2 regions of the Alteromonas sp. NFXS44 genome follow, and region 2 is predicted to be linked to the other one. Evidence: riboswitches for the same ligand, from Rfam matches in the RefSeq annotation. Region 2 holds a riboswitch; the other holds the start of a gene.
What was found. A riboswitch is a leader RNA that binds a small molecule or an ion and turns the genes downstream of it on or off. The one in region 2 is predicted to bind thiamine pyrophosphate.
Positions count from the first base shown of each region.

Region 1: another riboswitch for thiamine pyrophosphate. It lies ahead of J3369_RS06850 (TonB-dependent receptor); the one in region 2 lies ahead of thiC (phosphomethylpyrimidine synthase ThiC).

Region 1 covers NZ_JAGDEA010000005.1:354,249-369,167, forward strand. The annotation lists gene J3369_RS06840 (helix-turn-helix domain-containing protein) at 48-1,844, opposite strand; cyclic di-GMP riboswitch class I at 2,020-2,101, shown strand; gene J3369_RS06845 (hypothetical protein) at 2,147-2,827, shown strand; TPP riboswitch at 2,951-3,053, shown strand; gene J3369_RS06850 (TonB-dependent receptor) at 3,111-5,165, shown strand; gene J3369_RS06855 (hypothetical protein) at 5,175-5,444, shown strand; gene pnuC (nicotinamide riboside transporter PnuC) at 5,437-6,057, shown strand; gene J3369_RS06865 (phosphotransferase) at 6,035-6,862, shown strand; tRNA gene J3369_RS06870 (tRNA-Trp) at 6,987-7,063, shown strand; gene J3369_RS06875 (hypothetical protein) at 7,126-7,629, shown strand; gene rimI (ribosomal protein S18-alanine N-acetyltransferase) at 7,633-8,085, shown strand; gene J3369_RS06885 (hypothetical protein) at 8,230-8,403, shown strand; gene prfC (peptide chain release factor 3) at 8,590-10,173, shown strand; gene argS (arginine--tRNA ligase) at 10,198-11,928, shown strand; gene J3369_RS06900 (LysR family transcriptional regulator) at 12,016-12,906, opposite strand; gene J3369_RS06905 (SDR family NAD(P)-dependent oxidoreductase) at 13,038-13,793, shown strand; one part of gene prfB (peptide chain release factor 2) at 13,993-14,067, shown strand; one part of gene prfB (peptide chain release factor 2) at 14,069-14,919, shown strand, end outside.
Region 2 covers NZ_JAGDEA010000001.1:486,028-500,946, reverse strand. The annotation lists gene hemC (hydroxymethylbilane synthase) at 1-521, shown strand, start outside; gene J3369_RS02150 (uroporphyrinogen-III synthase) at 534-1,244, shown strand; gene J3369_RS02145 (uroporphyrinogen-III C-methyltransferase) at 1,248-2,411, shown strand; gene J3369_RS02140 (heme biosynthesis HemY N-terminal domain-containing protein) at 2,408-3,592, shown strand; gene J3369_RS02135 (amidohydrolase) at 3,679-5,079, opposite strand; gene J3369_RS02130 (TonB-dependent receptor) at 5,167-7,770, opposite strand; gene J3369_RS02125 (RNA polymerase sigma factor) at 7,990-8,532, shown strand; gene J3369_RS02120 (FecR family protein) at 8,529-9,668, shown strand; gene feoB (ferrous iron transporter B) at 9,746-11,560, opposite strand; gene J3369_RS02110 (FeoA family protein) at 11,605-11,838, opposite strand; TPP riboswitch at 12,042-12,155, shown strand; gene thiC (phosphomethylpyrimidine synthase ThiC) at 12,251-14,134, shown strand; gene thiE (thiamine phosphate synthase) at 14,134-14,919, shown strand, end outside.

The sequences.
Region 1 (14,919 bases), on a different contig from region 2:
GCCTGCTAACAAGTTCTGATGCGGGTAAGCGGCACTGATCATTGATCTCAGGCCGCTGAAACCCGCCAGCTCGTCACGATCTCTTCCAGCATCTCACTTTGCACCTTAGTCAGCGTATCCTGACTGTATTCAGGTGTTTCCTGTGCATTCAGCAGATTAAATGCAATGGTATGACACAATGTGATCTGACCCGTCAGGCTGTCAGAATTTCCATTTTCGTCGTTGCTGCACAGTTTCCACAATTGCTGATTCACTGCACTGTTAAAACCCCATCTCAGTAACATTAACGATGTGGCACCATACAGGCAAACGCCGTATTCATCATTGATACGGTTAAGGAAAACGTCAAATGAAGCACTTTTGTCCCAGTGAGTGACTGCGCCGTCGGAAAACAGACATTCGTCGTGAAAAATTAGAAACAGGGATAACGTGCCAAACAGTAAAAGCTGTTTGACCTGCTCAGTTTGGTCCTCGTTTAAGCGGTTAAAACCGAACAGGCGCTGAAAGATAGTCAGGCTCAGCAGCATCGCATCGGTGAGCAGGTTAACTTTATCAAACCGGCATTGAGAGGTTAGCAACTGCTGCGCTGCGAAAATTACGGCAAGATTGCGGATATTGCCGAGCCCGAGATTCCGGCCGATTGCCTGTTCAAGATTTTTGGGTACAGAGCCATAAACCGCTCTGCTGGCCTTGCTCATAACGTGGGCCTGAAAAATCGGATCTTTTTCAATCAGTGAGACCACATCCGCCAGCGTCATTGTTTCGCAGTCCATATTCAGCAGAGTCTGAATTGAATTGGGCAGGGGAGGCAGGTTCTCCACCAAATTAATGAGATTACCGTTACCTTTTTGAAAACGCAGGCGGTTGCCAAGCTGGCGTAGCTGTCCTGCACTGATCCCTGCATGTTCTTTAAAACTGCGCTCAAAGGAACGGCGGTCAGAGAAGCCAAGGTGGGCGGCGGTGTCTTCCGTTTTTTCGCCACTGAGTAACCGGTGACATGACTGGTCATGAATGTACTCTTTGAGTAATGCGCTGAAGGAAATGGACTCTTGCCTTAGCTGGCGACGAAACGCGGACTCCGTCTGACCGAGTTGCGTTGCTACCCATTCCGAACGGATCCTTGCCGGGCTCGGGGCTTTGAGAAATGCTTCTTTAACCTGCTGCTTTAACGGCAAATCATTGCTGGTGTCGAGGTTTCCCGCCAGCATTTTTTTAATCGACTGAGAATAGTAAAATGATGCCTGTGTACACCACTTATTATCGAAAACAAGGCTTACAACAACTCCCTCATGTCTGATATCACCGCTGCTGACCGGCCTTAATAAGCTGACCGGTTGTTCGCCTGATGGCGGTAAGGTGACCGTGGTGAAGTCGAATTTTCTGCCGGCCAGGTGACGGCACAAAGCGAGGAGGAAATAACAGCGGAATTCGGTAAGAACAGGATGTGATGATGGCTGAAACCGGAGACAGGTTTCATTTCCGTCAGTTTTTACGGTCAATGCTGCACTGTTGCCCAGAATATGGTGGTAGTGTTTCCCCAGTACATGGAGTGCGTCATCAATATGCTTACTGGCCGTGAGATACACCACCAGATTACTCATTTTGTTGAAATCAAAATAGCCAATCAGGGAGCGGCCAATTGTCTCATATTCCCTGGCAGGACAAAGAGAGTGAAGAATAGACGCCAGTCCGTCATCGTCCATTTTCTCATTTTCTATTTGTGTGACGCTTTCGAGCATCGTTGTGTCATATTCGTTATCAAGTCCGTTATCCCTTCTCAGACTCAATAAAGCGCGGATGACTGCCGACCAGAAAAAACCGTGATACTGCACGTTTGCTCCCAATACCGGATCCCTTCAGTCAAGGATATAAGAATTACCTGTGCCTTGACAGAAAAAGGGTGAATTTTGTGTTGGTACAAATTTGTACCGTATTTCGTTCAGAAGTGTCCTGTTTTACTTGCGGGGCTCTCCCTATCATAACAACCGTCGACTCATTGGTGGAAACGTCACTTTCACAGAGTAGATTCGCCAAACCTGTCGTGAGGCAGGGACGGAAAGCCACGGGTCTTATACCGCCATAAGACAGCCGGGTTGCAGTGAAGTTGTTTAACTATTTTCAGGCACACACTGCTCAAGGAACATAAATGAAATTTAGCATCAAAACTGCAGCCCTGCTAACCGGATTCTGTGCGGCATTTACGGCTAACGCCAACATTATCAGCAGCTACGATATCGACTTCGCTGCCCAGACTTTGGCTGCACATCAACAAAGCGGCACGTCTAACTACGGAACCTGGACAAACAATGGCAGTGTACTGAACCTGCGCGAAAACAGCTGGTTCACACTAAACCTGGATGATGCTTTCGGGATCCAGAGCCTGGACTTAGACAATTCTGCTTCAGATATTTTGTTGTCATTTGAATTTCGTATGACACCGGGCAACAACAATACTAATGCAAATCCTTATTCTGAAATTGGCGGGATCTGGCTGGCAGACTTCTCTGCCGGTGAACAGAATAACGATGCCAGTCGCACGTTCGCTCTGGGTGGCACACAGAATTTCGGTCTGGATGACTTTACTTATACCAGCGAACCAGCCTGGGAGACCTTCTCTATTACTCTGGATGATTACATGTCAGGACTTATTACCGACATCGTATTCATTAACGATTGTGATGCAGCCAGTGGTTGTGGAGATATGAAGGTTCGCTTCCGGAATGCCTCTATTACAGAAGTCAGTGAGCCAACCGCCATGTCATTGATTCTTCTGGGAATAGGGTTTATGGGATGGCGCACAAGACGCCAGAATCAGAAGGTCGCCTGACCTTCATTGCCCGCCACGTCACATCGCGGGCTTTTTTATTGCTTTTTCCGGGCAGCCGGCAACTTGACTAAGTCACTGAAGTTGTTAGACTGCCCTCGCTTAATTTGCGGACTCCGCAATAAGCATTAGGCCAAGGGGTGCCGTCTTTACGGCTGAGATCCATTCCATGGGAACCCTTAAACCTGATCCGGATAATACCGGCGTAGGGATGGTGATAAAAGCAATCTGAAAACCTCAATACCTGCCGTAAAGCCGGATCTTTTTGATGATTAAAGAGATCCTAATGAAAAAAAACGCAATTCTTCTCGCACTACTTGCACTGCCTGCTTTTGCTGATGACACAGCAGACATCGAACGTATTACCGTCAGCGGTGATTTCCGCACAGCGACTCTCGATCAACTCAGTGCCAGCGCTTCTGTGTTATCAGGCAACCGCCTGGACAGCCGTCAGGCTACCTATATCGACAATGTATTAAGTATTGCGCCGAATGTGAATTTTGCGGCCGGAGCATCCCGCGGACGTTTTATTCAGATTCGGGGTATTGGTGAGCGCAGCCAGTTTGCTGAACCGATTAATCCTTCAGTCAGTTTCCTGGTCGACGATTTTGATTTCTCCGGTCTTGCTGCAGCCGGTGTGCTTTTTGATACACAGCAGGTAGAAGTTTACCGCGGACCACAGGCGACAGTATTCGGAACCGGTGCTCTGGCCGGTGCGGTTAAGATTGTCAGCAATGCCCCTTCTGAAGAGAGTAACAGTCATTTTGAATTGTCTGTGGGAAATAAATCTTTCTTCCGCGCTGAGGGTGCCCATGGCGGACAAGCGTCTGATTCTCTGGCCTGGCGTGCAGCGTTTGTGCACAACAGCAGTGACGGTTTTATTGAAAATGACTTTTTGGGTGCTGACGATACCAACGGTATTCATGAGAACGCAGTAAGGCTGGGAACACTGTGGGATGTGACTGACAAAACATCCGTTGCGATGGATTTCCGCTGGTACGATATCAATAACGGTTACGATGCTTTCTCACTGGATAACAACCGCCATACGTTGTCGGATGAACCCGGGTTTGATGAGCAGGAAACCAAAGCGGTCAGTGTACATATCAATCATGAGACCGCCGGTGGCTTGCTGGAAATCATTGCGACTATGGCCGGTCATGATATCGCTTACGGCTACGACGAAGACTGGACCTACACCGGTTTTCACCCCTGGGGCTATACATCCTTTGATGCGTATTACCGGGATGTTTCCCAACAATCTGCCGAGGTGCGTTTTACTTCTGCAGAAGATAAAAAAATCTTCAATGACACCACGACTTGGGTTATCGGCGGCCGCATCAATCAGAGTGAACAGGATTTACTGCGTCAGTATACCTATGCTGACGGTGACTTTATCAGTACTTTCGAACCGCAGACAACAGCGGTTTACGGTCAGCTTGATACTCAGCTGACTCCGTCTTTATTGCTGACGTCCGCGCTGCGTGTTGAAAATTACGCCTATGATTATGCTGATAATGCGCAGGTGGTGTACGACGATGACACGACCATGACCGGCGGCAAACTGGCACTGACCTGGGATATGGGAGGGGACTACCTGTATGCCAGCGTATCCAGAGGTTACAAAGGTGCCGGCATTAACTATGATGAACAGGTCAGCCGGGAGCGCCGTTTCTTTGATGCGGAATACAACCGGAACTATGAAGCAGGCTACAAAGGCAAACTGTTTGTTCCTGAGTTGACAGCCCGCGCAGCACTGTTCTTTATGGAAAGGGAAGATACCCAAATCAGCGATTTTGATGTTCAGGAACGTGAAGATGGTTCTGCCGCCTTTATCGACATTACAGCGAATGCCGATGTGGGCACAAATAAAGGGGCAGAACTGGAGCTTTCCTGGCAGGCAACGTCATCCTGGACAGTGCAGGCCAGCGCGGGTTACCTCAGTGCCACCTTTGAAGGTTACGAGACTGCCGACGGTGAATATGTCAGTAAGCAGCGTCAGGCTCAGGCACCTGAATATACAGCGAACCTGTTCAGTGAGTTGTGGCTGACTGATTCTCTGGTATGGCGCGCTGATATGGACTTTAAAGACGAATACCGCTTCTCTGATGGCCATGATGAAACAGCACCTGCCACAACGTTGTACAACACAGATATCACCTGGGTAAAAGGCATGTTGCGCACCACACTGTGGGTGAAGAACGTGTTTGATAAAACCTGGTACACCCGCGGTTTCGGTGGATTCAGTAACGATCCCCGTGATTACTATGAGTTTGCTGAACCTTATTATCAGTTAGGTGACGGCAGACAGTTCGGCGTCACAGCCCGTTTTCAATTTTAAGGAATCTCTATGCAGGTCATGGTTGAGTTATCTCTGTATCCTCTGGTGAATGAATACATTCCACCCATAAAGTCGTTCATTGACAGACTGAACAGTTACGACACCCTTGATGTGACGACCTGTTCTACCAGTACACAGGTCACCGGCGAGTATGCCGATGTTATGGCTGTACTGGGAAAAGAAATGCAGCGCACCCATGAAGAAGTCGGGCAGGCCATTTTTGTAGCAAAGTTTCTGAACTTCGATGTGATGCAGGCCCGTAAGGATCAGGATGACTGATTTCATCCCGCATTTCTTTGAACAGATAGCCGCGACATCACTGGCCGAGTGGGTTGCTGTGGTGCTGGCACTGGCCTATGTCTGGCTGGCTGCCAGGCAAAACCGCTGGTGCTGGCTGTGTGCATTTATCAGTACGGCTATTTATACCTGGCTCTTCTGGCAGGTTACACTGCCGTTTCAGGCCATCCTGAATCTGTATTACATGGTGATGGCCGGATACGGGTACTATCAGTGGAACCGTCAGGCTGCCGGCGACAATCGGGTGCATTCCTGGCCATGGTATACCCATGCCATGCTGGTGCCGGGACTACTCCTGATTGCCTGGGGCTTATCCCTCTGGGCACAGGGGCAGTTCAACAGCGAACATCTGCTGCTTGATGCAAGCATTCAGGTGGTCAGTGTGGTGACTACTGTGATGGTGGCCCATAAGGTTTTACAGAACTGGTTGTACTGGATAGTAATCAATCTGGCTTCAGCTTATCTTTACGCACAAAGCGGCCTGATGTTGTCGGCGTGTCTGTTTCTGGGATATGTCGGATTTGCCGTATTTGGTTATGCACAATGGCTGAAACAATGGAAGATGCAGGAACATGACGCCCGCGCTTATCGTTAAAGCGTTAGCAGAGCCGTTAAAGCTTAGCGGTAATGCCTCCTGCGAATCACGGCAGGGCGGGGATGTGAACCGCCTGTTTAATATCACTGACGGTGAGCGTGAGTTCGCTGTTAAGTGGTCTGCCGGTGAGAGTTTTACCGGCGTAAACAAACACGCTCAGTTTACGCTTCAGCACAATCTTTTCCGTCAGGGCATTGCGCCTGAACCTGTGTGGCTGAGTACTGACTGCACGCTATGGGCAGAACGCTGGGTGACCTCGGATGCGGAACCGGCGAACAACGCAAACAGTGAAGACAGTATCATTCTGCTCGCCGTTGCGTTACACACCATTCACTGCACAGCCATTGATGCGCCACCTCTGTGTCTTGAGCCCAGACTGATGCGCTATTTTGAAAGTGCAGATCTTGAGAGCAGTCATCCCCTGGCTGAATCATTGAGAAACGTGATTGATTCCGGTGATGCACAGCAGCCGCCTGCTGAACAGGCGGTGCTTTGTCACAACGATCTGTCTTTGCCGCACATTGTGAGAACCGGAGCCGGTGGCGCTAAACCCGTTATCGTTGACTGGGAATATGCTGCCAGCGGCAATCGTTATTTTGATGTGGCATCCTGTGCTGCGATTAATCAGTTAAATGACGAAGCCGCTATGCGCTTGTATAAACACTACGCCGCTTTAAGTGGGGCCGCTGAAGAGAAGGTCATCTTTGCCTGTGAACAGCAACGCCGGGTGGTAAATGTCACTGCTGCACTCTGGCAGGCAGCACTGGAAACCACTAACCGGCAGAAGGTGAGTGAACCGGAGTAACAGCCATGCTGTGCGCTTTTTGTGCGTATTGTGCGAATGCCAGGCAAAGGCACTGGTTTTGCTGTTTTTTTGCCATAAAAAGGCTTTACCTTTGTTAACGCATACGTATAATGCACAGCGCGCTAGGGGTGTAGTTCGAATTGGTAGAACAGCGGTCTCCAAAACCGATGGTTGGGGGTTCGAGTCCCTCCACCCCTGCCACTTTTCCTCTGAGTAAGTTATAGTGTTCCTACTTTCTTCCACTCAAAAGTAAATCCATTTTCATGACGTCCGGTTTAAATCCATATCAAATTGCTGTTCTTCAGGAAATGGGTATCTGTGTATGGCAATCTCAGGCTGTATCACAGTCTCAGGCAACATCTGCTGCCGGGAACAGTCACACTGCTGAACAAACGCCTTCCGGCGCAGCCGTTCCATCTCAGTCTTCTGGTCAACCCGCCGTAAATGGTCAGGCCCGCATTGCGCAGCTTCGTTCCATGCTGGGAAATAAACCGGATAAAAAACCATCTGCCCCGGAAAAAGTGCAGGACAATGAAGCAAAACCGGCATCACCGGTGGTTGAAACCATTGATCCCCGCAGCTTCGGAACTGCCGGACAAGACATCTTGCAGGCGTTGTCTCTGTTTCACGATGCAAAGTCTGTTCGCTGGCAATATGGTTCAGAGTTGTCCCTGAAAAATAATATTCTTTCATTACCTTATAAAACTGCGCCATCAGACGCTGCGGAAAAGCGCCGTCTGTGGCAGATCATTTGTACCGGTCAGTAAGTGATGCCGTCGTTCACACTCCAGCCACTTTCTGACGCCCTGATCAATGACGCCCATGCTATTCATCAGCAGGCCACTTATAATCCCTGGTCCTTATCTACCTTTGCGGACTGTCTTACACCGCCCTATGCAGGTTTGGCATTACTTAACAGTGAGCTTAATCTCACCGGTTACGCCGTGATATTACTGGTTGCCGGCGAAGCCACGTTAATGGACATTGCAGTTGCTGTTTCTGACCGGGGGCAGGGTGCCGGAAAACAGTTATTAGACGGTGTGATTGCATGGTGCCGGCAACAACAGGCTGAGTCACTGTGGCTCGAGGTAAGAGCCGGAAACCACAAAGCCATTTCACTGTACGAAAAAGCCGGTTTTGAAGACATTGAAGTGCGTAAAAATTACTACCCCTGTGATGGCGGTAAAGAAGACGCACGGATAATGCGTATGTTACTGGTTTAGGGCGTCAGCACTTATATCCCTCCGGTTGTATCCGATGGAGCAAACCATCTCCCGGTCAGAAAAATAGTCTGAAATCTCATCCAAATTCCTCTCTTCACGTATAATTAACAAGAGTGTGTTTTGTTCAATTAGCAGGTAAATATGATGGCTGACAGCAATAAAAAAGCCCGTGAACATGAACGGGAAATCACGCTGGCGGAAGAAGACTTTCGTCATGGCGAAGAAGAATTCGACTCCGTCGCCGGGGAAGAGGATCCCGGGGCTGCATTAGAAGAGCTGGTGGAATACGATAAATCCACACCGGAGAAGAAAAAGTAAGACCTCCGGCGTACAAACTTTCTGCCTGCCGGTGCAAATGCGCCGGTGGATTTGCACCGCAGAGAAAAGGGCGGCAATTTTTCTCAATTCTGGTATCATGCGCGCCAATTTTTGAAATTCAAGGTGGCGCCGCCCGCAAGCTCTGAACCCGCGTCTACCCTCACACAGTGACAGATCAGAATATCCATGAGTAACCTAACCAGCGAAATCAGCAAACGCCGTACGTTTGCGATTATCAGTCACCCCGATGCGGGTAAAACTACCATTACTGAAAAGGTCCTTTTGTTCGGACAAGCTTTGCAGAAAGCCGGAACCGTGAAAGGGAAAAAGTCCGGTCAGCATGCCAAATCTGACTGGATGGAAATGGAAAAAGAGCGGGGGATCTCGGTCACGACCTCGGTCATGCAGTTCCCTTACCGTGAAAATCTCGTGAACCTGCTGGATACGCCGGGACACGAAGACTTCTCTGAAGATACCTACCGCACACTGACTGCCGTTGACTCCTGCCTGATGGTTATCGATGCGGCAAAAGGTGTTGAGGATCGTACCCGTAAGCTGATGGAAGTTACCCGCCTGCGCGATACGCCTATTATTACCTTCATGAACAAGCTCGACCGCGATATCCGCGACCCGCTGGAGTTGCTTGATGAAGTTGAAAACGAGTTGAAAATCCTGTGCGCGCCGGTGACCTGGCCAATCGGCTGTGGTAAAGAATTTAAAGGTGTTTACCACTTACACCGTGATGAAGTGATTTTGTACAAATCCGGTTTGGGTCACATGATTCAGGATGTACGCATTATCAAAGGGCTGGGTAACCCGGAACTTGAAACCGCTATCGGCAGCGGTTTGCTGGAAACATTGAAAGACGAACTGGAGCTGGTTCAGGGGGCGTCTAACGAGTTTGATCAGGAACTGTTCCTCGAAGGCGAACTGACACCGGTATTTTTTGGTACTGCACTGGGTAACTTTGGTGTTGACCATATGCTGGATGGTCTGGTTGAGTGGGCACCTGCGCCGCAGGGACGCCTGACAGAAGACGGTGAAATCAGTGCTGATGCGCCTGAGTTCAGTGGTTTCGTGTTTAAGATACAGGCAAATATGGATCCTAAACACCGCGACCGTATTGCGTTCTGCCGCATCGTTTCAGGGAAATACGAGAAGGGCATGAAAATGCGTCATTCACGTATTAACAAAGACGTTCGTATTTCTGACGCGCTGACTTTCCTGGCCGGTGACCGGGAACTTCTGGAAGAAGCCTACGCCGGTGACATTATCGGTTTGCACAATCACGGGACTATCCGCATCGGTGATACGTTCACGTCCGGCAATAATTTCCGCTTTACCGGTATTCCTAACTTTGCGCCGGAACTGTTTAAGCGTATCCGCCTGAAAGATCCTCTGAAGCAAAAACAACTGCTTAAAGGACTCATCCAGTTATCTGAAGAAGGTGCCGTGCAGGTTTTCCGTCCGCTGATTAACAATGATCTTATCGTAGGCGCAGTAGGCGTACTGCAGTTTGACGTGGTAGTGGCACGTTTAAAATCTGAATACAACGTAGATGCAATCTACGAACACGTCAGTGTGAGTACAGCCCGCTGGGTGTACAGTAAGGATGCGAAGAAGCTGGACGAATTCCGCCGTAAAGCTGAACAGAATCTGGCGCTGGATGGTGGCGACAACCTGGCCTACATTGCACCTACTATGGTGAATCTGCAACTGGCTAAAGAGCGTTACCCTGATATCGAATTCAAAGAAACCCGCGAACATTAAGAACAGACAGAAGACGAAGAAACGATGAACATACATGCTTTATTAGTCAGCCGTTTTAGCGAAGCACTGGAAAAATTAGGTGCTGAAAATGCGCCGGTGCCTGTGGCACGCAGTTCGCGGCCTGAATTTGGTGAATATCAGTTCAACGGTGCGATGGCACTGGCGAAACAATTAAGACAAAAGCCCCGTGATATCGCGGAGCAAATTGTTGAACTGGTTAACCTGGATGACATTGCCAGTAAGCTGGAAGTGGCAGGCCCCGGTTTTATTAATGTGCATCTCAGCGATTCGTGGCTGGCGAATCAGTGTGAACTGGCACTGCACGATCCTCGCATGGGCGTGGCAAAAGACAGCCAGCAGACCATTGTGGTGGATTACTCTTCCCCGAACCTTGCGAAAGAAATGCACGTGGGCCATCTGCGTACCACGATCATTGGTGACGCTGTTGTAAAAGTGCTGGAATTCCTTGGTCATAAAGTGATTCGTCAGAATCACATGGGCGACTGGGGGACACAGTTCGGCATGTTGCTGGCACACTTGTCAGACAAGCTGGAAAGTGAGGTTGCGGAAACCGCACTGTCTGATCTGGAAGACTTTTACCGTGAAGCGAAAGTACGCTTCGACGAAGAAGAGGGCTTTGCAGACCGTGCCCGTGAATACGTGGTGAAATTACAAGGTGGCGATGAGCAGTGCCTTACGCTGTGGAAACAGTTCATCGATGTATCCGTTCAGCACAGTGAAGAAGTATACGACAAACTGAACGTCAGTCTGACCCGCGACGATATTATGGGGGAGTCTGCCTATAATGATGATCTGGCGAATGTAATCCGTGACCTGAAAGAAAAAGGCATTGCGGTAGAAGATCAGGGCGCGCAGGTTGTGTTTATTCCTGAACTGGCGGACAAAGAAGGGAATCCGGCGGTGTACATTGTGCAAAAATCCGGTGGCGGCTACTTGTATTCCACTACCGACCTTGCAGCTATGCGCTACCGCAGCGGCAAACTGAACGCTGATCGTACCCTTATTCTTACCGACGCCCGCCAGGCGCTGCACTTTAGGCAAACTGAAATTGTGGGCCGTAAGGCCGGTTTCATGAAAGCAGAACAGACTTACGAGCATTGTCCTTTCGGTATGATGCTTGGCAGTGACGGCAAGCCATTTAAAACCCGTACCGGTGGCACGGTGAAACTGGTTGAGTTACTTGACGAAGCGGTAGAGCGCGCCGGCAAACTCATCAGCGAGCGGGACAATGACCTGTCAGAAGCTGAGCTGGCTGAAGTGGCCCGTAAAGTGGGTATTGGTGCTGTTAAGTACGCTGACTTAAGTAAAAACCGTACCACAGATTACGTATTTAACTGGGACACCATGCTGAGCTTTGAAGGTAATACTGCGCCTTATCTGCAATATGCCTTTACCCGCGTGAAAAGTATTTTCCGTAAATCCGGTATTGCGATGGCAGATCTGAAAGGGGCAATGACCTTTACCGAAAAGCAGGAACATGCACTGGCTGTGCTGTTACTGCAATTTGAAGAAGTGATTGGACTGGTATCCCGTGAAGCAACACCTCACGTGCTGTGTACTTACCTGTACGATGTGGCTAGCGCATTCATGAGCTTCTACGAAGCCTGCCCGATCCTGAAAGACGGTATTGATGAAGCGGTGCGTGACAGCCGTCTTGAACTCGCCGCGCTGGTGGCCAATACACTGGAACAGGGTCTGAGCCTGCTGGGTATTGAAACACTGGAAAAAATGTAAGTCTATCAGGCTACGCTGATCTCAGAGAAACCGGCAGTCGCTTTTTGCGTCTGCCGGTTTTTTTTCGAGTAAAATTTGTACGCCGCATCAGGCAAACTGCTCTGTAAGCCAGTTGATAAATGCACTAATTCGTTTAGGCATATGGCGTCTTGATGTGTAAACCACGGAAAGTGGCATGGGCGGGCAGGTAAAATTATCCAGAATTGTTACAAGCTCGCCACTGGCGAGGTAATGCTTAACTCCGTGATGAGGCACCTGAATGATTCCCAGTCCCGCCAGGCAGGAGGTCAGGTAGGCGTCTGTAGTGGCCACCGATACCCGGCTTGTCATCGCTACCTGATAATTATGCCCGTTGTGGAAATAATCAAAAGAATCCGCCGCAGGACGCATGTCCGGCGAATAGCCTACTACAAAGTGATTGCTCAGATCAGCCGGTGAAGCAGGATGTCCATACGCTTTCAGGTAAGCCGGGCTGACACAATTCACCATTACAAAATTACCCAGCGGGCGGGCGATGAGATCGCTGTCTTTAAGCGTACCCGCCCTGATCACACAATCCACGCTTTCCTTGACCGGATCGATGCGATAGTCCGCGCCGAGCAGGCGGATGCGGGTTTTCGGGTGCAGGCGGAACCATTCAGTCAGTTTCGGTGCGACGACGGAGGCATACAAGCGGCCCGGCATATCTACCACAATGTCTCCGGTCAGCTGGCCGGCATCGTCCTGTAACTGGCTCTCTACTGCATCGAGATCGGCCAGAATACGCTGACACTCAGGAAGGTATTGTCTGCCGGATTCTGTCAGCGTGACCTGGCGGGTACTGCGGTGAAACAGGCGGGTTTGCAAACGTGTTTCCAGTTTTGTCACTGAGGATGACACCGCGGATTTAGGCAAATCCATCTGGCAGGCTGCCTGAGAAAAACCACCGGTTTCAGCCACGGCAAGAAAACGGCGCATACATTCTACAGTATCCATCATACTTCTCATTGTTCATTTAATGTGAACAGTGTGTCTTTATTTGCCCTGTTTATCAATGTAGTCCGGAACGATACTCTGCACCTGTCATTAATTTCCGCCTTAAATCAGGCGCACACAGTAAGGAAAAAACGATGAGTGATACCGCACTGATCACCGGTGGCAGCCGTGGCCTTGGTCGCAGCACCGTACTGGCTCTGGCAGATAAAGGGGTGAACAGCATTTTCACGTTTGTTCATGACGAAAACGCTGCAAAGGATGTGGTTGCAGAAGCAGAAAAGCGGGGCGTAACGGCCGTGGCGCTGCAGTTTGATGCAACGAAATTCAGTGATTATTCTGTATTTATCAGTACCGTGCGTACTTGCCTGCAGCAGCACTTCGGGGGCGGCAAGCTGAAGTATCTGGTAAATAACGCCGGCACAGGACTGCATAAAGCATTCAGCGAAACCAGTATGGAAGAATTCGATGCCCTGTCAGATTTGCATCTGAAAGCGCCGTACTTTCTGACGCAGGCATTGCTCAGTGATATTGAAGATAACGGGCATATTCTGAATATCTCATCGGGTCTGGCCCGGTTCAGCTTGCCCGGCTCAAGTGCATATGCAATGATGAAAGGTGGTGTGGAAGTACTGACGCGGTACCTGGCAAAAGAGCTGGGCAGCCGGGGGATAAGCGTAAACACCATCGCGCCGGGTGCCATTGCCACAGATTTTGCCGGCGGAACGGTAAGAGATAACGCGGAAGTGAATCAGTTTGTCAGCAGCGTGACAGCGAAAGGCAGAGTAGGAGAAGCTTCAGACATCGGCCCGGCAATCGCCAAAATACTCAGTGATGATTGCGCATGGATGACCGGTCAGCGTGTGGAACTTTCCGGCGGCATGTTTTTGTAAAATCACCAGATTTGCTTGTTATTATACCGTCCGGTAAAGGCTTCATGGTATTTGCCGGACACATCCCTTCGCCGTAACCGGTCATAACCACTAAAAATCTGGTGAAATTCACCTGATTCCCGGCGCGCCCACTATCAAAATCCCGCCAGATTCGGTACTATCCGCCGTCCTGTTTTTTAATTTATCTCCTGGCGAAATCATGTTTGAAGTAAATCCTGTCAAAAATGCCATAGCAGATATCCGGGTGCGCTCTGAAGCACTTAGGGGGTATCTTTGACTTCGATACGAAGTCTGAACGTTTAGAAGAAGTAAACCGTGAGCTTGAAAGCCCGGACGTCTGGAATGAGCCTGAGCGCGCGCAAGCCTTAGGGAAAGAAAAAGTAGCCCTGGAGCAGGTGGTTGAAACCATTCAGAAGCTCGAACAGGGTGCTGAAGACGTTGAAGGCCTTCTGGAACTGGCCATCGAAGCGGAAGATGAAGAAACCTTCGAAGAAGCGAAATCTGAACTGGATTCCCTTGTTGAAGTGTTGGAAGTCCTCGAATTCCGCCGTATGTTCGCAGGTCCCAATGATGCCTGCGATGCGTATATCGATTTGCAGGCGGGCTCCGGTGGTACGGAAGCTCAGGACTGGGCCAATATGCTTCTGCGTATGTATTTGCGCTGGGGTGAAGCACACGGCTTCAAAACAGAAATTATCGAACTGTCAGAAGGTGAAGTGGCGGGTATTAAAAGTGCCACAATCCGCTTTGAAGGCGAGTATGCGTTCGGCTGGCTGAGAACGGAAACCGGCGTACACCGCCTGGTACGTAAGTCACCGTTTGACTCCGGGAACCGCCGTCACACGTCGTTCTCTTCTGCGTTCGTCTATCCTGAAATTGATGACAATATCGAAATCGATATCGATCCGTCTGATTTACGTATTGATACTTACCGCGCCTCCGGTGCCGGTGGTCAGCACGTTAACAGAACGGACTCGGCGGTTCGTATTACCCACGAACCCACGGGCATCGTAGTGCAGTGTCAGAATGACCGCTCACAGCACAAGAATAAAGATCAGGCAATGAAGCAACTGAAAGCCAAACTTTATGAGTTTGAGCTGCAGAAGCAGAATGCTGAAAAGCAGGC
Region 2 (14,919 bases):
TACGTAAATATCGTCCTGACATAAAGATTAAAGACTTACGAGGCAACGTGAATACCCGCCTCGCGAAGCTGGATAACGGCGAATACGATGCCATCATTCTCGCCGCCGCCGGACTTATCCGCCTGGGGATGCAGGACCGCATAAACCATGAATTGTCTCCCGAGCTGTCTTTACCGGCGGTAGGCCAGGGCGCTGTGGGCATAGAATGCCGCAACGACGACATCGAACTGATTGCCCTGCTCGGTGCGCTCAACCACGCAGATACCGCAGACCGGGTTTACGCCGAGCGGGCCATGAACACCCGTCTGGAAGGCGGCTGTCAGGTACCCATCGGCAGTTTTGCCACACTGGCCAGTGACACTATCACACTGACCGGTATGGTCGGCAGCGTCGACGGTGCAACCTTACTGTATGCATCTGCAACCGGACACCGCGAACGGGCAGAAGCGCTGGGTGTGGAAGTGGCAGAATCGTTACTGTCACAGGGTGCCGGCGAGATCTTAAGCGCCCTGCACGACTAATCATTTAAACTTATGATATTGATTACCCGCCCTGAGCAGAAGCTGGCGAAAAGTGTCGCAGCCTTTCGCCTGGCGGGTATTTCATGTTCTGGTGTCGCCCCGCTGACCATCACTGCGTGCGAAGAAGAACTTAGCCGTCTTGCACATCATCTTGCCACGCAGCCTGCAGATTACATCATCGTTACCAGTGCTTTTGCCGCGCAGTTGTTATCTGCATTGCCGCTGTCAGCATTGCCCTCCCGCTGGTTCGGGGTAGGCACATCAACCGCACAGGTGCTTGAGGAATATGGCCTGTTTGTAGCAGTGCCGGAGCAGCAAAATTCAGAAGGTTTATTGGCGTTATCACAACTCAATAGTGCAAACCGGCGACAAATCGTTATTATTAAAGGGCAAGGTGGTCGAACCACTTTGCGGGACACGCTCTTATTGCAGCAAAACCACGTAGAAGAATTTGCGGTCTACCAGCGCCTGTTGCTGGAAAAACCCATACAAACAGATAATTGGCAGTGGCCACAGATTACAGGCATAGTGGCAACCAGCGGCGAAATGGCAGAGCAGCTGTTTCGCGTTTATGATACTAACATGTTGCGAAAGCAACGCTGGCTGACCGTCAGCGACAGAGTAGCAGCACAAATCAGCGCCTCAGGTGCAACGCAGGTTGCCGTTTGCAGTGACGCCAGTGACAACACGCTATGTGCGTGGATAAAGGAAAATTGGGAGTAAACCATGGCTGACAACGATAAACACAATACGGATTCCACACTGGTGTTGCCTGAAGAAAAAGACATCACGCCGTCGTCAACGGCATCCGGCAAAGACAAGGCCGGCACAGAAACTACTGCCAAACATCCGTCCCACGCCGGCTTATGGATTGTCGTTATCCTCACGTTGTTGATTGCAGCTGGTACCGCAGCGGCGGGCTACTGGTTTCTGTGGCAAAAAGACAGTGGTCAGAGTGCACTGGCAGACGAGCAGTCGGCGCAAAAGGCAATACTGGGCAACCTGAACGATGAAAATGCGCAACTCCAGCGTCAGCTCATCGAACTGGAGAAGAGTAAGCAGGCACTTGCCGGCACGGTGAACAGCCTGACGGAAAAAACTGAGTCCCTGCAACTGCAAACCGAACAACTATTGTCACAGTTAGGTGAAATGGAAGGCCGCCGCCCGTCAGACTGGTTGCTGGCTGAAGCAGATTATCTGGTACGCATGGCCGGCCGTAAAGTGTGGCTTGAACAGGATACAGATACCGCAGTGTTGCTGCTTGAAAATGCCGACCAGCGTTTAAAAGAGCTTTCCGATCCGTCAGTGATCCCGGTGCGCGGGCTGATTGCACAGGACATTCAGACACTGCGTCAGGTTAACCGCACAGACACCGTTAAACTTGCATTAACCCTGTCAGGTTTCCTGTCTCAGGTAGACGCGCTGCCGTTAAAAACGTTCACCCGTCCGGATGAAAATACAGGCAAGGAAGCGCTGTCTGAATCGGTAGACGACTGGAAAAGTAATCTGGCGAAAGTCTGGCATTCTATTGTTGATGATTTTATTTCAGTACGACGCACTGATGCGCCTGTTGCACCTATGATGACCGCTGAAGAAATGTGGCTGTACAAAGAGCAGCTTAAACTGCAAATCATGCAGGCACAGTCTGCTGCTATGAGCGGTGAAGACAATCTGTATCAACAGTCGGTTGCAAACGCTAAAGCTCTGCTGAATGATAAATTTGATACTGATGCACCGGAAATTAACGGCGCACTGTCTACCCTGGATGCCCTTGGTGAAGCCAATGTGCAGGAAAATCTGCCGGAAGAACTCAGTGCTATGGCACCGCTTCAACGCTTGCTGGAATCCCGCGTTAAAGCCGCTTACGGCAAAGGAGAGGCAGCACAATGAAACGGTTAGTGTATGCAATTCTGCTGGTTATAGCGGTACTTGCCGCAATGTTAATTGCGCCGCAGGTTATTGGCGACAAAGGCTATGTGCTGATTTCCATGGGTCAGTTGCACATTGAAATGTCAGTTGTCAGCCTGTGTATTACCGTATTTTTCAGTCTGCTGGCTTTGTGGATCATCTGGCGGTTACTTTCCCGCACCCTCGGGTTATTTAAAGGCTCAAGACAATGGTTTGGCGGACTTTCCCGCCGTAAGCGCCAGCGCCGTTTTTACAATGGTCTTCAGTTAATGGTTGAAGGCGATTTCATCGCGGCGAAAAAAGCACTGCAGGATACCACTGACGGCGATTTCGACGGCGTGAATTTTCTGGCTGCTGCACAGGTGGCCAAGGCGCTGAACGAACCGGAACGGGTACGATATTTACTGGACCGCGCTGCAGAGTTTAATAACGCTAAAGTAGCCGCCCGTGTTGCGCTGGCAAGACTCGATCTCGAACAGGGACACCAGCAGGATGCACTGGACAAGCTGAACGAACTGGATGAAAAAGCGCAAAAGAATCCGCAGGTTATCCGGCTTAAGGCCCGTGCTATGGGCGAACTGGGTCAGTGGCAGTCACTGGAAGAAGTATTGCCGCAATGGCGCAAACCGTTAAAAGATGATTACGTACTGTGGGCACAGAAAATAGCGAAAGGAAAGTTTGCTGAAATTGCCAGTAAGCAAGGTGCCAATGCACTGAAGCAACACTGGGAAAACATGCCCCGCAAAGCCCGTGCAGATAACGCGTACCGTGCTGCTTACGCTCAGCAATTGCTGGAACAGGGCATGCACAAAGAAGCAGAAACCTGTCTGGTTGAGTGGCAGAAGAAAGGCCCTGATCCAATCTTGCTTCCCTACATGGCGCAAATTAGTATTCCTAATCCAGCAAATGCTATCCGCGCACTGGAACAGTGGATAAAACAGGACGACACAAATCCTGTTCTGTTCTCCTGCCTGGGTCAGTTAGCGCTGAACGCCGGCGACGACATACTTGCAGAGAAAGTGCTTTTAAAAGCCATCAAACTGCATGAAAACCAGCAGGATCTTATCGCACTGGCAGAAATCCGCGAGCGCAAGCAGGATGCCACCGGCGCCCTTGCCATGTACAAACGTAGTATGGAAGTCAGTCAGAACGCGCTGGTGTAAATAATTCGTAGCGGAAAATAAAAGCCCCGCTGCAGTCTTGCGATTCCGGCGGGGCAACATAAGAGACGTAAACAGAAGCCTGCAATCTATAAAACAGGCTTATTCTGTGCCTTTAAAGCCTGCTTTATTTTGTTGCTAAATTCAGTTGCTCTTTTAACGATATCGCTCTCGTCTACAGTGAGAACATTCCTGTCTTTCATCAGCAATTTACCTTCCACAATGCTGTGTCTTACATTTGTCGCGTAAGCTGAATACACAAGCACAGAGTAAGGATTATAAACAGGCGTCATATTAGGCGACTTGGTATCAATCACGATGATATCTGCCCGTTTGCTTTTCTCCAGAGAGCCAATCTCATTTTCCATATTCAGCACTTTCGCACTGCCTGAGGTTGCCATTTTTATCACTTCGACGGCTGGCATATTAGTCCGGTCATTCGTCCACAACTTGTGAAGTTTAGCTACCTGATTAAACTCATCAATTAAGCTCAGTGTGTTGCCTGACATCGGGCCGTCAGTGCCCAGACCAACATCAACGCCCTGTTTCAGCATTTCTGTCACCGGCGCCACGCCTTTTGCTGATTTGATGTTTGCACTCATATTATGCGCTACACCAACATGATGCTTTTTAAGAAGGGCAATATCCTGATTGCTCACTCTGATGACGTGGGCCCCTATCAGATTATTGTTAAGCACACCGATACTTTCTAAATAGGCCACCGGGGATAATCCGCCACTGCGCTCAGCTATCACCTCCTCCTCCCTTTCAGACTCAGCAAGATGCGTCAGCACAGGCACACCGAATTCTTCAGAAAGTGCTGAAATCTTCTGCAAAGTGCCTGTGGTATTCGTGTATGGAGCGTGAGGCGCAAAAGCGGGAGTAATGCGCGGATGATCCGCATAGCTTTTAATGAAATTAACCGCATAATCAATTCCTTCTTCTGCGGTTTTAGCATCGGCCTGAGGGTATTGGATCACGGTTTGTCCTAAAACAGCACGCATACCAATTTCGTCGACTGCCTTTGCGACTTCATCTTCAAAATAGTACATATCCGCATAAGTGGTCACGCCACCTTTAAGCATTTCAACATTACCGAGCTCAGCACCCAACCTTACCATTTCACGTGAAACGAATTGCTTCTCAAGAGGAAACATATACTTATGCAGCCGGTCAGGCACATCATCACCCAATGAACGCAATAAGGACATTGAGGCATGAGTATGTGTGTTGATAAACCCTGGCAAAACCAGATCACCGTCCACATCAAGGAGAGTGCCGGCACGGTAATCTGATGCTTTTTCTTGTGGACCGACAGCCACGATACGCCCGTCTTTAACGGCCACAAAACCGGATTCATACTCTGTCAAAGCACTGTCCATAGAGAGGATATGCCCACGGGTAATAAGAATATCGACTGATTGCGCCGCTGATGCAGACAATGAAGCGCCGATAAGTGAGACAAGTGTAATAACGCGGGAAAATTTCATAAGAAAACACCTTACGGGGAGATGAAAAAGGTTGTACTGCTACGGGTGCTGGCCCGGCAGTACAACCATCAGAGGGTGATCAACAGATTAGAATTTCACCTTAATGTCGGCTCCCCAGGTTCTGCCCTGATTTACCACACCTGCAAGGTTATTGATCGTCACGCCACCAATTAACGCTGTTTCATCTGTGATGTTACGACCGTAACCTGCAACTTCCACATCATAATTGTCGACCATGAACAGGTAGCCAACCCGCACGCCGCCTTCAAGGTAAGGGTCCTGTCTCATTTCCAGTGCATCAATAAGTGAGAACCGCACTTCACTTGCATAGGACCAGTCGGTGTAGAAATACAATTCACCATCGCCAAGTTCGGTGCTGTAGCGCATAGTGAAATTACCAATCCACTCAGGTGCACGGGGAAGTGAAAGACCATCAACACTAATCAGCCCGTTTTCATCCACCGGGTTCAACACTGTACAGAAAGTACAGGTTGAGATAGCTACGTTCTCATCCTTAATTTCAGTGTTGTTGTAGCTGACCCCTAACGTTGTAAGCAGGTCAGAAGTGATAGCGTATTCGCCCTCAAATTCAAACCCGTAGCCTACTGTCTTATCAACATTAACCAGCTCTTTGGCAGCCCCTTCATCAAAAGACGATTGAGCCGTTAACTGTTGATCGTTCATCTGGAAGTAAAACAGATTGAAGTTTACCCGTGCTGCATCATCCAGCAGGTCTGATTTAGCACCTACTTCTACCGAGTGTATAACTTCTGAGTCTGCAACGCTGAGTTTAGGGTCGCTGCCACTGACAACACGGCCCTGAATACTTGGTGCTCTGAAGCCCTTTGCCAGCCTGGTGTACAGATTAGTGTCATCTGAATACTGATACATTGCACTCAGGTCCCAGCTGATAGCAGAATCTTTCGTGTCAGCATACATAGGGTCAAAAAACTCACCGTCGCTGGCGGTAGAGATAATTCGCTGAGAAAAATAGTCTTTCTTATCTTTCGAGTACCGGATACCCGCAGTCACGCTGGTTCTGTCATTGACTTCGTAATCACCGGAGGCGAACACAGCCCATGCATCAGTTTTCTGATTCTGAGTCAGATAACGCTTTAAGCTGCCGTCTTCATTGTAGTGAAAAGTGTCGATATTGAGATCTTCTGTGAAGAAAAACAGCCCCGCCTGATAGTCAAATACCCCAAGTTCATTAGAGGCCATTCGCAACTCCTGAGTGAACTGGCTGTGGTCAGGAATACCGTCGGCACTTTCAACAGAGAAAGAAGGAACAGTGCCCAATTCGCCGGTGTAGCCGGAGGGATCAGCAAAACTACTTACCCGGTAACCACCATCGACATCGGCCTGTGAGTACATTTCCACAGTTTCATAGCCCGTTACAGAGGTAAACGTGTAATCAGTCGTGAAATATTCCAATTTCATACTTCCGCCCTCGGTTTTCACCGTTTGCGTGGCACGTTGCGCGGCATCGTGGTAAACCACATTGCGGTCGAAACCATCAACGAAGTCGTTGGTTCCGGGCTTTATTGCACTGGCTCTGAACACCGTGGGCGTACCATCTAAATCACGGGTGTGGTAGTTAAATAACGCCGAAAACTGACTGTTTGGCTCGTAGAGCACCTGCACTTTGGCAGCTCGATCGTCATAACCACCCAGAATATCGTTTTGTTCAAAACCCGGCGCACGGGTATCAATATAGTCTGAACGCGTCTGGTTAAGTAGAGACACACGCACAGACACAGTGTCTGTCAGGCCACCGCTAATAGCACCATGGGTAGACAATGTGTCCAGAGACGAATAAGACGCGCTGATATAACCTTCGAAATCCTGCGTAGGACGGTTCGAAGTGAACTTTACCAGTCCTGCAGGTGTGTTACGGCCAAACAACGTACCCTGAGGACCACGTAACACTTCAACACTCTCCACATCAAAGACGGGGAAACCTTTTAAAAGCGGATTCTCCTGAACCACATCATCAGTGATCAATGATACCGGCTGAGAGGCATTTACATCATAATCCTGATTGCCCAGACCGCGAATATAAAAGCGGGGGAAAGAGCGGCCAAACGAAGATTCAATTTTCAGACTTGGAATGCGGGCTGACATGAAACGGATATCATCACCTGCGGTCGACGCACTTTCAAGCAAGTCACGTTTCATGACAGAAACTGAAACCGGTACTTCCTGTAAATTTTGAGTACGGCGTTGTGCGGTAACGGTAATATTCTCAACCTTCCCCTTACTTGTTTTACTCAGGTTCCCGCTATTCACTGCGGCTGGCTGCGCAGAGGCGTCAGTAGACGCTGCGGGCTTTTTTCCCTCAACGGTTTCATCCACATTTTTCTTTTCAATAGCGATGGTTTTCTTATTGATATAGCGATAACTAAGCGCAGTCCCTTCCAGAAGCTTATTAAAAGCAGCTTCTTCGCTATACGTTCCGGAAAACGCTTCAGTTGTCAGGCCGTCTGCCACATTGGAGAAGAAAACAATCTGCTTTCCATATTGTTTTGCGATGCTCTGCAAAGCCCGGTCCAGCGGAACCTGCCCCACCGTAACCTGTAACTGCTCCTGATTTTCAATATTCTCTGCAGCAACGCCAAAGCTGCCGGCCAGTGACAGCATCACTGACAAGACGACTGGCTTTTTCTTAAATTTGGGGACACGAGTTCTCATGCTTGTATTTCCTATATCCGTACTACATATAATTGTCATTGGCTTCGTTGCGAGCCTTTATTTATGCGGGCTGAAAACCCACTAATAAATAAAGAGTGTGAAAGTGCTGGATTTAGGTACTTATTTTTTTTATCTTGAAACTTCCGCGAAGTTTTAATCTGATTTTGTAAGTATTAATTCATCTTCCCCTCTGAATTCCGGCACAAGACATCTTTCTCTATGGGCAACCACACTGCGACGAATAAAAAGAGTAAATGCAGCAGCTTTGTAAAAGGGCTCTACGACAGTTCTTATAAGGAACTGTTTGCCTTCTTCATGCGTCGTTCGAATAATAATCAGCAGGCTCAGGATTTTTCGCAGGAGACTTACCTGCGACTGATGAATGTAGACAGAAAAGATCTCATAGAACAACCCAAAGCCTACTTATTTCGTATTGCCGCAAATCTTGTGCATGAAATGCGTTCAAAGAATGAGCGGATTGCTCAAAATGAAACACCGTTTACTGATGGTCTGGAAAATTTTCCCGGCAATGAAGACCCTCACCTGCAACTTGAGCGGCAGAAAGCTATACAAGAACTGGAGAAAATACTAGTTACACTTCCACCTGTTTATCAGTCAGTGTTACTACTGAGGAAGCGCGATGGCCTAAATCATGCGGAAATTGCAGAAAAACTGGGAATTTCTATTCACACCGTCAGAAAATACTTAACCCGTGCTATGACAGAATGTCGCAAAGCGCAAATTGCGAGTGATGCATCATGAATATGGTTAAACAATCTAATTCTCTGATCATTGAACAAGCTAGCTACTGGGCGGTATTGCTGGACGATGGCGAACTGAGCGAAAAAGATCGCCGTGAACTGACGCACTGGTTGCTGATGGGACCTGCTCATGTGGAGGAATTTATTCACGCATGCGTGTTGCTGGATCTGATGTCAGATGTTGATCAGGGTAAAAAGCTATCCGTCGACAAATTACTCGCCCAGGTAGAATCAGCAGCGGGCAGTAAGGTGACTCCTATCTCTCAACACCAGAACCTGACCGGTAATAATTCAGAACACGAAAGCTCCGGGCGCCCCCGGAAAACCCGCTGGCTTCCGGTTGCTGCCTGTCTGCTGGCAGGCGCTATTTTCGCTTATCAGATGCTGCCGGTTGAAAACGCCGGCGAAACGCCTGTAGCGCAAAATCAGCCTGTACAATACAAAACATCACTGGGCGAGCAAAGAAGCATCACGCTGGAAGATGGCTCGATTATCTACCTGAACACGCTGACTGCTGTAGATATTAACTATACGCAGAAATACAGAAACATCGTCCTGCAACAGGGAGAAGCAATTTTCAAAGTTGCACATAATCCTCAAAAGCCCTTCAGGGTCTGGGTTAACGACACAATGTTTCAGGCGCTGGGAACCGAATTTAACGTCCGCAGTGAGCCCGGAAGTGTTGCATTGACGGTGCTTACCGGAGAAGTCGCACTGGCAAGAGAAGCGAAAAAAGAACAACTGATTCCGTTTCGCTCCACCGGTATCAAGCTGACTGACTTTACTGCACCGGACTTAACCAAAGACAGGCCTCTGCTGGTAACTGTGGGACAAAAAGCTGTGCTTCAGGACAATGGTAATATTCATACAGAAGCATCGGTGGATGTAGCCAGAGAGACGTCCTGGAAATCCAGAGAAATGATTTTCCGCAACGACCGTTTAGATGACGTAGTTCGCGAATTTAATCGCTACAATGCTTTGCAGGTCACCATCGCCTCTGCGGACTTATCAGGCATGTCTGTAACCGGTGTATTTGAAACCAATGACCCGATGTCTCTGCTGAATTTTTTAGAAAGTTCAGGCAAAGCAAGGATTGAAAAAACGGATATAAACAAAGTTACGGTGTATGACCGTTAACGGTTGTTGTAAACAGCACCTCATCAAGGTCCCCGCTCTTTGGTTAGCACACTCAATGACGTGCTGTTTACCCGTTATCAGAACAACAAATTCACCAGTACGGCGATAACGTAGGCCAGGATACCGTATCCGACGTACAGGCCCCATGCGAGCTTATTACTGCCGGTTTCACCTTTCAGCATGGCAACAGTTGCTACACATTGCAGCGCAACAACGTAGAACAGCACCAGGCCGAGGCCGGCGCCGGTTGTCAGTCCGTCAGCCTGAATACGTCCGGCCAGACCGTTCACATTGTCTTCAGCGTCATCCATTCCGAACAGTGTACCCAGCGCACCGACGAAAACTTCACGGGCAAGGAACGACATCAGTATTGCCACGCCGTAACGCCAGTCCAGACCCATCGGCTCGAATACAGGCTGGATAACATGGCCGATTTGCCCGAGCCAGCTGTCTTCCAGAGTAGAACCCATCGGGAAGTAACCCAGGATCCAGATCCCCACCGACACCACGAAAATAATCGGTGCAGCACGGCGGACAAACTGCAACCCGCTGTCGATAACGCGGAAAGTTAACGGCTTCCAGTGTGGTAAGCGGTAAGTGGGTAATTCAAGAATGAACGGCATGTCTGACTCTTCCAGATCTCTCGGTAAGAATCGCGACAGAAACTGGCTGACAATCAGGGCTGTGATAATGCCGAAGAAATACAGGCCGAAGAAGGCAGCACCCTGCAGACCAAAAATGCCCAGGAAAGTACCGTCTTCCGGCACCAGTACCGCAACCAGCAATGCATAAACCGGCAAACGGGCTGAACAGGACATCAGCGGGATGGTCAGCATTGTGATAAGACGCTTGTGCGGCGACTCGATAGTACGGGCCGCCATGATGGCAGGAATGGCGCAGGCATGACCCGAAAGATAAGGAATAAAACTTCTGCCTGATAAACCCACTGCGCTCAACGGGCGGTGACACATCAGCGCGGCACGGGCAAGATAACCGCTGTCTTCCAGCAAGCCGATAATGAAAGTCAGTACCATAATTTGCGGTACAAACACCAGGAAAGAACCTAAACCACCGAATATGGCGTCGTTAAAAAAGTCAGTAACAATGCCTTCCGGCGTAATGGCACTGACACCTTCAGCAGCGCTGCCGATCAGCGTTTCCACGCCGTCCATCAGGGGGGCTGCGAGAGTAAAAATACTCTGGAAGAGTACAAACATGACGCCGAGGAATACCAGTGAGCCGGTCCAGCTGTTTAACAGGAAGCGGTCGACGCTGTTCTGATTTTTCAGCACAACATCCAGGTGCAGGCCGTACTTTGAAGCCAGTGCCTGACTCTGGTTTACCGCAGACTCCCCGTCTGCCAGCGATGTCGCCGGGATGTATCCTGACGGCGCTCTGGCAACAGACAGCATGGTCTGCTTAAATTCATGCAAGCCGTCCAGGGTTCTTGCTGACAGCGCCATTACCGGACTGCCTAATTCTTTACTTAGCGCCTCTGTGTCAATATCTTCGCCGATCCTGCGGACTTCGTCGATGAAGTTGAGGGCAAAGAGTACAGCTTTATTGTTGGCTCTTGCCAGTTTCTGTACCTGCAGACCCAGCACCAAACTGCGCTCTAAACGGGTGGCATCAAGCACACAAACCACCAGAGAAGTATCGTCCCGCTCTACCGATGTGGTGATTTCTTTTATTGCGATTTCTTCATCACGACTGAGGCCACGAAGCGTATAAGTGCCCGGCAGGTCAACCACTTCAAAATCCTGACACTGACCCCGTTTAACTTCCACGGTAACACCAGGATAATTAGCGACTTTTTGTCGCAGACCGGTTAATTGATTGAATAAAAGACTCTTACCGGAATTGGGCTTTCCGACCATTAAAATGCGTTGCATGAAAAAAGGGTATCCTGTTACTGGCGACAGCGGAAAAATGAGCGTTAGTTACGCACTTCAACTTCGATTTGTGAGGCGAGATTTTCTTCGATAGCAAACACGCTGCCACCCAGTTGCATGACGATAGGTCCACCTAATGGCCCTTTTCTGACACACTGAACTTCACGTCCATTCTGAACGCCCATTTCAGATAAACGTTCTTTCACGTTGACACATAAACTCTCTTTCACCGAGATAATAATTGCTTGTTGTTTGCTTGGTAAGTCCCACAATGTCATAAAAAATCTCTATTTTACTCAACGTGTTACACCTGATGTTGAGTGTTCGGCTACATTGAAGAGCCTAATGACAATAATTACTATTCAGACTATCAGAAACTTCCATACCGGACTAGTGATAAGGTAACAAACTCGCTAAAGACACTTATCAGCACGTTAAGACAAGGCTTGTTTTCTTTTCCAATCCATGATTATAGTAAAAACAGAACTTGTCGGAGTGCTTCGTCTTTCATATAAAAGCAAGCTGAGACCGCATTGCGGGATCCGTAGAACCTGATCAGGCTAATACCTGCGAAGGGAACAAGCAGCAACACCGTTCCACCATCACAACAGACGACCGTCTGCTTGCCGGTGTTGCCCCTTGTATACTCACTCCTGACAAGCATTTATCACCCGAAAAGGAACAAATGCTATGTCAACACGACGCGAGAAACGCCAGCAGGCGCAAACTTTTATACAATCACTGAAAGGTGAAGCTTTTCCTAATTCTTTCCGCCAGTACGAGGAAGGGTCTGACCCGTCCATTCGCGTGCCCATGCGGATGATTGCCCAGTCTCCTACCCGCATCAGCGAACAGGAAGAAGAAATCAATCCGGATATTCCCGTATACGATGCCTCCGGCGTATTTGGCGACCCGGCCTGTGAAGTTGACGTGACCAGAGGTATTCCGCATTGCCGCGCTGAGTGGATTAACGCTCGAAGCGATACGCAAGCCATTGCTGCATCTGAATCATCCTATACGCAGGCGCGGGATGCAGACATCACCTCAGAATCTATCCGTTTTCAGGCGAAAAATATCATCCGTAAAGCCGCTTCCGGCAAGGTAGTAACGCAATTGCACTATGCCCGCCTTGGCATCGTGACGCCGGAGATGGAATACATCGCCATCCGCGAAAACATGGGTCGCGCTGCGATTAAAAATGAACTGTTGAACCGGCAGCACAAAGGGGAAGCCTTCGGTGCAAACATACCGCAGGCAATCACCGGCGAGTTTGTGCGCCGCGAAGTCGCAGAAGGCCGTGCAATTATTCCGGCCAATATTAATCACCCTGAAGCCGAGCCGATGATTATCGGACGAAACTTCCTGGTCAAAGTGAATGCGAATATCGGTAATTCTGCGGTGACATCGTCAATCGAAGAGGAAGTGGAAAAGCTGGTCTGGGCCACGCGCTGGGGCGCAGACACCATCATGGACTTATCTACCGGCCGCAATATTCACGAAACCCGTGAATGGTTACTGCGTAACAGTCCGGTGCCCATTGGCACAGTGCCCATTTATCAGGCGCTGGAAAAGGTCAACGGGGTTGCTGAAGATCTCGACTGGCCGGTTTTTCGGGACACCCTGATTGAACAAGCAGAGCAAGGGGTGGATTACTTTACTATCCATGCCGGCGTACGCTTACCTTTTGTACCGTTAACCGCTAAGCGTGTTACGGGCATCGTGTCCCGTGGTGGTGCCATTATGGCGAAATGGTGTTTATATCATCATCAGGAAAGTTTTCTGTATGAACATTTCCGCGAAATCTGTGAAATCTGCGCTCAATACGATGTCAGTCTGTCACTGGGTGACGGTCTGCGCCCCGGTTCCGTTGCTGACGCCAACGATGAAGCACAATTTTCCGAACTGCGTACCTTAGGCGAACTCACTGCTATCGCGTGGGAATATGACGTTCAGGTGATGATAGAAGGTCCTGGCCACGTGCCTATGCACCTGATCAAAGAGAACATGGATGAGCAGTTATCTCATTGTCATGGCGCACCGTTTTACACCCTCGGTCCGCTGACAACGGATATCGCCCCGGGGTATGACCATTTCACGTCCGGGATCGGCGCAGCACTGATTGGCTGGTATGGCTGTGCCATGCTTTGCTACGTCACGCCTAAAGAGCATCTTGGCCTGCCGGATAAAGAAGATGTGAAGCAGGGTCTAATTACCTACAAAATTGCCGCCCACGCAGCAGACCTGGCAAAAGGTCACCCGGGCGCGCAAATACGCGACAATGCCATGTCGAAAGCCCGCTTTGAGTTTCGCTGGGAAGACCAGTTTAATCTGGCACTGGATCCGTTCACCGCCCGCGCCTATCACGACGAAACTCTGCCGCAGGCTTCAAGCAAGGTGGCGCACTTCTGCTCCATGTGCGGTCCGAAATTCTGCTCCATGAAAATTTCTCAGGAAGTCCGTGACCATGCACAGGCGGAAGAAGCGAAGCAACAGGGCATGGCCGATATGGCGAAGAAGTTTTCTGCCTCCGGCCGCGCTCTCTACGTTGATGCTGCCGTTGCTGAGGGCGAATAATGTTACCCCGTGTTTTAACCATTGGCGGCACCGACAGTTCCGGCGCCGCCGGTTTACAGCAGGACCAGCGTGCGCTGCAATGTTTTACTGTCCACCAGTTTAGTGTGGTCTCGCTGGTCAGCGCGCAAACTCATGACAGCGTGCTGCACGTTTCTCCGGTATCGCCGGCGTCGTTTTCGGCACAACTGCAAGTCGCTTTTCAGCCGCAGATCCCTGCGGTGATAAAAGTGGGTGCGCTGGCGAATGATGAACAGATCCGTGTGCTTATTAAGAAACTGTCTGAATATCCGCAAATTCCGGTAATTTGGGACCCTGTATTACAGGCATCATCAAAGAGTAAGCTCGGTGACTTGTCGTTTGATGCTATCGCCGGGCTATTGCCCTACATCACGCTTATCACGCCGAACTATGATGAGCTGGCCTGGCTGACAGGCTTTACGTTACGGCAAGCCAAAGATGAGCTGGCTGCCGCCCATCAGCTTATCGCTTCCGGCTGCGAGCAGGTACTGGTAAAAGGCGGTCACAGACCAGACTCATCGCTCCGGCCCGGCTCCGGGAACGCGGCGGAAATTTGTGATGTGCTGTACAGCAAAGAAAACGTCCGGCGTTTTGTACACAAAGCCCGGCAGCCTTTTAACTTACGGGGTTCCGGTTGCCTGCTGGCATCGGCCATCGCCGGAGCAATGGCTGAGCAGTACATAGCAGAAGATGCTGTTTCGCTGGCGGGAGCAGTGGTTTCCGCAGCATGGCAACAGGCAGAGCTTGTTTTACCTGAAACGGCTGTC